Regions from separate parts of the Actinoplanes sp. G11-F43 genome, predicted to be linked through region 2. Evidence: predicted binding sites of a transcription regulator. Region 2 holds the regulator's gene; the other holds the start of a gene.

Region 1 (4,207 bases), on a different contig from region 2:
GATCGCCCGGAGCGAGGGCCACCTGAAGGCCCCGCCGGCCCGCCGAGACGTACATCAGGTCGAGCCCCTCAACTGTGTCGTCGATCACAGTCGGTAGCCGTTTTCGCTGGCCCAGCGGGCTGATCCCGCCCCGGACATAACCACTGCTGCGCTCGGCGGCGGCCCGGTCGGCCAATCCCGCCCGCTTGCCGCCGGCCGCCGCGGCCAGCGCCTTCAGGTCGAGATCGCCGGTCACCGGCACCACCCCGACCACCAGCCGGCCGTCCACCTCGGCGACGAGCGTCTTGAACACCCGCGCCGGAGCGACACCCAGCACCTCGGCGACCAGCGCGCCGTAGTTCGGAGCGTCGGGGGACACCTCGTACGGATGCAGGGTGTGCGCCACCCGCTCCGCGGTCAGCAGGACCGTGGCCGGGGTACCCGCCGCCTTCTTGGCCATGCGCTGAAGCTACCCCGGCTCAGGCTTTCGCCGTCAGCAGGGCGACCGGCGCGTTGTCCACCCTGGTCAGCACCAGTCCCGCGGCGTTCGGCCCGGACAGCTTGAGATCCTTGCGCAGCTGGTCCGGCACCAGGGCCGAGCCGCGCTTGCGGATCTCCAGCACCCCGATCCCGCGCTCGCGCAGCAGCGCCCGCAGCCTCTTCAACGAGAACGGCAGCACGTCGGTCACCGCCAGCCGCCGGGCGAACGGGGTGTCCACCGGCTCGTCGGTGTAGACGTAGGCGATCTCCGGATCGGCCAGGCGCCCACCCACCGTGTCGGCGAATTCGGCCACGAGGTGTGAGCGGACCACCGCCGGATCCGGGTCGTAGATCCATCCACCGACCGCGCCGACCGGAGCCGGATTTGTGCCCGAGCCCACCAAACCCCACTCGGAAGATCCACTGAGCAGGGTGGCGCGGCGCGGCTCGGCGGCCAGCGGCCCGCACCAGAACGCCGCCTCGACCAGGTCGCCGCCGACACTCACCCACTCCCCCTCGGCGCCCGGCGGCAGCAGCTCGTGACCGATCCCGGGGGCCAGCTTCAGCACCGTGTGCGGCACCCGGCCGGGCAGTCCGGCGATGAAATCCCACGGCGGTGAGTACGCCTTCGGGTCGAACACCCGGCCCCTGCCGGCGGTCCGGCGGGCCGGGTCGGCGAAGACCGCGTCGTACCGCTCCACCGGCACCGTGGTCGCGTCCGCGCACTCCACCGTGATCAGCTCGGACAGCCCGGCGGCGGCCGCGTTCGCCGCCGCCATCGCCGCGGTCAGCGGGTCGGCGTCCACCGCGTGCACGGTGATCCCGTGCCGGGCCGCGGCCAGCGCGTCCGAGCCCAGCCCGCAGCCCAGGTCGGCGAGGCTGCGCACGCCGGCGGCGGCCAGCCGGGCGGCCCGGCGGCCGGCCACCACGGACCGCGTCGCCTGCTCCAGCCCGGCCCGGGTGAGGAACATCCCGGCGGCGTCCGGGCCGAATTTCATCGCGGCGCGCTCCCGCAAACTAGCCTGGGTCATGGCGGCCGCGGAGAGTTCCGCGCCGAAGCCCCGGGCCCGCATGGCCGAGGCCGCGGCGAGTGGCTCACCGCCGGCCACCTCGGCCGCCACGGCCAGGGCTTTCGCCCCGTCAGGGGTCTGCAACAAACGCAACAACTCAGGGGTCACCCCGGCATTCTCCCTGGCGTGACAGGTTGGCACTCTGGTTGACGGAGTGCTAGTTCCGGCATAGTCTCCGGTTAGCACTCTCACCATGAGGGTGCCAACCGCCCGGGCTCGCCCGTGGCGGTTAGGCACCAGGCGGACCGGCACCCGCGACGACGGCCCCGCCCGGTGGCATGAGGCATTGACCGGCCTGGTTCACGGCCGGCGAAACCTGATACCCAGGAGGGTATGCCCGTGACTACCGCGACCAAGGTTGCGATCAAGCCGCTCGAGGACCGCATCGTGGTCCAGGCGAACGAGGCTGAGACCACGACCGCTTCCGGCATCGTGATCCCCGACACCGCCAAGGAGAAGCCCCAGGAGGGCACCGTCCTCGCCGTCGGCCCCGGCCGGATCGACGACAAGGGCAACCGCGTTCCGCTCGACGTGAGTGTCGGCGACGTCGTCCTCTACTCGAAGTACGGCGGCACCGAGGTCAAGTACGCCGGCGAGGAGTACCTGGTGCTCTCCGCCCGCGACGTCCTCGCGGTCATCGAGAAGTAAGACCAACTGATTGCGCCTGCGCCCTGTTCCGATAGCTCGGGGCAGGGCGCTGGTGCGTGAAGGGACCATTCATGGCGAAGATCCTCAGCTTCTCCGACAACGCCCGGCACCTTCTGGAGCACGGCGTCAACACCCTCGCCGACACGGTCAAGGTCACTCTCGGCCCGCGCGGTCGCAACGTCGTCCTGGACAAGAAGTTCGGCGCTCCCACGATCACCAACGACGGTGTCACCATCGCCAAGGAGATCGAGCTCACCGACCCGTACGAGAACCTCGGCGCCCAGCTGGTCAAGGAGGTGGCGACCAAGACCAACGACGTCGCCGGCGACGGGACCACCACGGCGACCGTGCTCGCGCAGGCGCTGGTCCGTGAGGGCCTGCGCAACGTGACCGCGGGCGCCAACCCGATCGGCCTCAAGCGGGGCATGGACCAGGCCTCCGAGGTCGTCTCGAAGGCGCTGCTGGCCAAGGCCGTCGAGGTGGCCGACCACAAGGCGATCGCCAACGTGGCCACCATCTCGGCGCAGGACGCCACCATCGGCGAGCTGATCGCCGAGGCGATGGACCGGGTCGGCCGCGACGGTGTGATCACCGTCGAGGAGGGTTCGGCGCTGTTCACCGAGCTCGACGTGACCGAGGGCCTGCAGTTCGACAAGGGCTTCATCTCGCCGAACTTCGTGACCGACGCCGAGTCGCAGGAGGCGGTGCTGGAGGACGCGCACATCCTCCTCACCACCCAGAAGATCTCCAGCATCGAGGAGCTGCTCCCGCTGCTGGAGAAGGTGCTGCAGACCAGCAAGCCGCTGCTGATCGTCGCGGAGGACGTCGAGGGCCAGGCCCTGTCCACCCTGGTGGTCAACGCGCTGCGCAAGACCATCAAGGTCGCCGCGGTGAAGGCGCCCGGTTTCGGGGACCGCCGCAAGGCGATCCTGCAGGACCTGGCGATCGCGACCGGCGGTGAGCTGATCGCGCCCGAGCTGGGTTACAAGCTCGACCAGGTCGGCCTCGAGTCGCTGGGCAGCGCCCGGCGGGTCGTCGTCGACAAGGAGAACACCACCATCGTCGACGGTGGCGGCAACTCCTCCGACGTCGCCGACCGGGTCGCGCAGATCCGCAAGGAGATCGAGGCGTCCGACTCCGACTGGGACCGCGAGAAGCTTCAGGAGCGGCTGGCCAAGCTCTCCGGCGGCATCGCGGTGATCAAGGTCGGCGCGGCCACCGAGGTCGAGATGAAGGAGCGCAAGCACCGCATCGAGGACGCCATCGCGGCGACCAAGGCCGCGGTCCAGGAGGGCACCGTCCCGGGTGGCGGCGCCGCGCTCGCGCAGGTCGCCAAGGAGCTCGAGGGCAACCTCGGTCTCACCGGCGAGGAGGCGCTCGGCGTCGGCATCGTCCGCAAGGCGCTCGTCGAGCCGCTGCGCTGGATCGCGCAGAACGCCGGCCACGACGGCTACGTCGTGGTGGGCAAGGTCAACGAGCTGGGCTGGGGCCACGGCCTGAACGCCGCCACCGACGAATACGTCGACCTGGCCGCGGCCGGCATCATCGACCCGGTGAAGGTGACCCGCAACGCGGTCTCCAACGCCGTCTCGATCGCCGGGCTCCTGCTGACCACCGAGAGCCTCGTGGTGGAGAAGCCGGCCGAGCCGGCTCCGGCCGCCGCCGGTGGGCACGGGCACAGCCACGGTGGCCACGGCCACGGTCACCAGCACGGCCCCGGCTTCTGATCCACGTCTGAGCTACGGCTAGCCGTGGCTCAGACGTCGAAGCCTCACGAGAAGGCGCGCCCCTGCGGCGCGCCTTCTTCCGTCTCCCGGCCCGGCACCGGATCGCCCTGCCAGGACTTCCACAACGCGGCGTAGGCACCACCCGCCGCCACCAGCTCGTCGTGCCGGCCGATCTCGACGATCCGGCCGTTCTCCACCACCGCCACCCGGTCCGCGTCGTGCGCGGAGAACAGCCGGTGCGCGATCGCCACCACGGTCCGCCCCCGGACCACCGCCGCCAGCGACCGCTCCAGATCCCGGGCC
Region 2 (4,207 bases):
ACCGCGCAGGTGGGGTACGCCCTTGCCACGGATACGGAGCGTGCTGGCCGGCTGGGTGCCCGGCTTGACCTCGATGTTCTCTTCGCCGTCCAGGGTCTTGATGGTCATCCGGGTGCCGAGGGCGGCGGCGGTCATCGGGAGTGTCACCCGGCAGTGCAGGTCGTCGCCCTTGCGGGAGTAGACGTCGTGCGGGCGCTCGTGGATCTCCACGTACAGGTCGCCGGCCGTGCCGCCGCCGGGGCCGACCTCGCCCTGCTGGGCCAGGCGGATCCGCATGCCGTCCTCGACGCCTGCCGGGATCTTGACGGTCAGGGAGCGGCGGGTGCGGATGCGGCCGTCGCCGGCGCAGGTCGGGCACGGGTTCGGGACGGTCGTGCCGTGGCCCTGGCAGTTCTGGCAGGGGCGGGACGAGACGACCTGGCCGAGGAACGTGCGCTGCACCGACTGGACCTCGCCCCGGCCGGAGCAGACCTCACAGGTGGCCAGGTGGGTGCCGGGCGCGGTGCCGGCGCCGGAACACTGGGTGCAGAGCACCGCGGTGTCGACGGTGATCGGCGCCTCGACGCCGAAAGCGGTCTCCACCAGGTCGAGTTCGAGACGCAGGATGGCGTCGGCGCCGGGGCGGGTGCGCGGGCGCGGGCCTCGGGAGCCACCGCCGGCGGCCGTGCCGAAGAACGCGTCCATGATGTCCTGGAAACCGACGAACGGTCCGGCTCCACCGGCGCCGCCGGGCATGCCACCACCGGGCGCGAGCGGGTCACCGCCGAGGTCGACTATCTGCCGTTTCTGCTCGTCGGAGAGCACCTCGTACGCCGCGTTGATCTCTTTGAACTTGTCGTGCGCCTCGGGATCCGGGTTGACGTCCGGGTGGTACTGCCGAGCGAGTTTGCGGTAGGCGCGCTTGATCTCGTCGTCGGTTGCCTCCCGGCTCACACCGAGAATTCCGTAATAGTCCTTGGCCACGGGGTTTGGAGTCCTCAATGTCTGCGCGAATCCGTCAATTCTGTGCCAACAGGTCGCCAACGTAGCGTGCCACTGCACGAACGGTAGCGATAGTGCCGGGGTAGTCCATCCGGGTGGGGCCCAGCACGCCGAGCCCCCCGACGATAGTGGTACCCGGGCCGTAGCCACTGCTCACCACGGACGCCGACCGCAGGTTGTCGATCTGATTCTCGTCGCCGATCAGGACCCGTGTGGTGCGGGGCTCCAGATCGCCGATGAGTTTCAGCAGGATGACCTCCTCCTCGAGGGCTTCGAGGACCGGCCGCAGTGTGCCCTGGAAGTCCAGCACACCGCCTCGTGTCAAGTTTGCCGTCCCCGCGAGGGCGAGGCGCTCCTCACTCCGCTCGACGAGTGTCTCCAGGAGCACCGAGGCCAGGCAGGTCATCGCGGCACGGCGCTCGGGGTCGCAGTCCTCCACCAGTTTCTGCACCAGGGGTGGGGTGTCGGCGAGCCGCTGACCGGCCAATTTCTCGTTGACCCGGCGGCGCAGCTCCCACACGTCGCCGTCCTGCACCGGGCCGGGCATCTCGACCAGGCGCTGCTCGACCCGGCCGGTGTCGGTGATCATCACGAGTGTGAGCCGGGTCGTGGACATCGGCACGATCTCCAGATGGCGCACGGCGGAGCGGGACAGACTGGGATACTGCACCACGGCGACCTGGCGGGTGAGCTGGGCCAGCAGGCGCACCGTGCGGTGCACCACGTCATCCAGGTCGACGGCGCCGACCATGAACCGCTCGATGGCGCGGCGCTCGGCCGGGCTGAGCGGTTTGATCCGGGTCAGGCGGTCGACGAACAGGCGGTAACCAGCGTCGGTGGGCACCCGGCCGGCGCTGGTGTGCGGCTGCCGGATGAAGCCCTCCTCCTCCAGCACCGCCATGTCGTTGCGGACGGTGGCCGGAGAGACGCCGAGCTTGTGCCGGTCCACCAGGGCTTTGCTGCCGACCGGCTCCTGGGTCTCGACATAGTCCTCGACGATCGCCCGGAGCACCTCGAGCTTGCGGTCATCCAGACTCATATGACCCCTCCCTCCGTTGGCACTCCCGCTAATAGAGTGCCAGTCTACGTCCCCGGCGGCGGCAATGCGATGATCGAAAGTACGTAGCGGGCTCAGATCTTGAGGTGGCACCGCCCTCGACCGGTTCGAACCGGGGTCCTAGCGTGTGTTTCATGACTGAGCCGCCCCGCCCGCCGGACGACGATCCGACCGCTCCGTACAACGCGCCGGGAGGCTATCCGCCACCGCCGCCGTACACCCCGCCGCCCACCTCCGGCGCCGGCGGATACCCGCCGCCCACGTCCGGCGCCGGGGGATATCCGCCGCCTCCGCCGTACGGCGATCCCTACGCCCAGCAGCACTACGGACCGCCCCAGTACGGCCCACCCGCCTCCGCCGAGGAGCGCACCTGGGTGCTCGTGGCGCACTTCGGCGGGGCGGCCGCGGCCTTCTTCGGTGGGGTGTTCCTCGGCTGGATCCCGCCGCTGGTGGCATATCTGGCCCGCGGCAACCAGTCCCCGATCGTGCGAGCCGAATCACTCAAAGCGCTGAACTTCCAGCTGGTCTGGACCATCGTGGGCGTGATCGGTTACGTGCTGATCATCTGTGCCGGGCTGGGCCTGCTGGTCACCGGCGCGGCCTGGCTGGTGTCGACCATCTTCGGCGTGATCGCGGGGATCAAGGCGCTGAACAACGAGCCGTACAACTACCCGATGACCTATACCTTCATCAAGTGATCAGAGCACGTCACGGATGACCGCGTCGGCGAGCAGGCGGCCGCGCAGCGTGAGCACGAGACGCCCGTCCTGGTACGGTCCCGGCTCCAGCAGCCCGTCCGCCAGCGCCCGCGCGGCACCCGTGGCGTCCACCCGGCTCAGCGGGATGCCCTCCCGCAGCCGGACCCGGAGCATCACGTCCTCCATGTGCCGGTCGTCGTCGCCGAGCAGTTCGCGCCCTTGGCCGGGTGAGGTGCCGGCGGCGAGGCGTCTGGCGTACGCCGACGGGTGCTTGACGTTCCACCAGCGCACCCCGCCGACGTGGCTGTGCGCGCCCGGCCCGAGCCCCCACCAGTCGGCGCCGGTCCAGTAGAGCATGTTGTGCCGGCATCGGGCGTCGTCGCCGCGGGCCCAGTTGGACACCTCGTACCACTCGAATCCGGCCTCGGTGAGGGCCGCCTCGGCGGCCAGGTAGCGGTCGGCGGCCACGTCGTCCTCCGGGAAGGGCAGCTCACCCCGCCGCATCCGGCCGGCCATCCGGGTGCCGTCCTCGACGATCAGCGCGTACGCGCTCACGTGGTCCACTCCGGCGTCCACCACGGCTCGCAGCGATCCGGCGAAGTCGTCCGCCGACTCACCCGGCGTGCCGTAGATCAGATCCAGGTTGACGTGCTCGAACCCGGCCTCCCGGGCTTCGATCGCGGCCTGTGGCGCCCGGCCCGCGGTGTGTTTGCGGTCCAGCACGCGCAGCACGTTCGGCGCGGTGGACTGCATGCCGAGCGAGATCCGGGTGAAGCCGGCCCGGCGCAGCCGCCGCAGGTACGCCGGGTCGACCGACTCCGGGTTGGCCTCGGTGGTCACCTCGGCACCGGGGGCCAGCCCCCACGTCCGGTCGATGCCGTCCAGGATCCGGCCCAGGTCGTCGGTGCTGAGCAGGGTGGGGGTGCCGCCGCCGACGAAGACGGTGTCGACCGGGCCGGGCTCGATCACCCGGGCGGCCAGGGCCAGCTCGGACAGGACGGTGCCGGCGTACTCGTCGCGGCTCGCCCCGCCGCCCAGCTCGCTCGCCGTGTAGGTGTTGAAGTCGCAGTATCCGCACCGGCTGGCGCAGAACGGGACGTGCACGTAGACGGCGAAGCCGTTCTTGCCCACCTCATGGGTGGCCTCGTCGGGGAGGGACCCGTCGTCGGGTACGGGTTCACCATCGGGAAGAGCGCCGGCCATGGGTCAAGTGTGCACGGCATAGGGTTCCGGGATGGATCTGGTCCAGACCGTCACCGCCGCCGGCGTGACCACGATGACACTCGACAACCCGAAGAGCCGTAACGCGCTCTCCACCGCCCTGCTCGGAAAGCTGCTGACGGATCTCGCCGCGGCCGCCGCCGACCCGGAGTGCCGGGTGGTGGTCCTCTCCCACACCGGCCCGGTCTTCTGCTCGGGTGTCGATCTGCGGGAGACCGCCGCGGCCGGCCCGGGCGACCGGCTGCCCGCC

The links. Region 2 encodes HrcA, which represses chaperone genes, less so after heat shock. Its sites were predicted from a motif close to GGTTNGCACNCTCNNNNNGAGNGTGCNAACC; they were not measured.
Region 1: a site for HrcA is predicted at 1,707-1,737, ahead of groES (co-chaperone GroES). Genes of this name have one in related genera too.

Annotation. Positions count from the first base shown of each region.
Region 1 is NZ_JBNZCE010000004.1:198,388-202,594, reverse strand. Features, by position in the region: gene ybaK (Cys-tRNA(Pro) deacylase) at 1-439, opposite strand, end outside; gene ACQ0O7_RS04790 (class I SAM-dependent methyltransferase) at 459-1,637, opposite strand; gene groES (co-chaperone GroES) at 1,863-2,177, shown strand; gene groL (chaperonin GroEL) at 2,249-3,904, shown strand; gene ACQ0O7_RS04775 (ABC transporter ATP-binding protein) at 3,949-4,207, opposite strand, start outside.
Region 2 is NZ_JBNZCE010000011.1:57,686-61,892, forward strand. Features, by position in the region: gene dnaJ (molecular chaperone DnaJ) at 1-963, opposite strand, end outside; gene hrcA (heat-inducible transcriptional repressor HrcA) at 998-2,020, opposite strand; gene ACQ0O7_RS12615 (DUF4870 domain-containing protein) at 2,173-2,736, shown strand; gene hemW (radical SAM family heme chaperone HemW) at 2,737-3,939, opposite strand; gene ACQ0O7_RS12625 (enoyl-CoA hydratase-related protein) at 3,971-4,207, shown strand, end outside.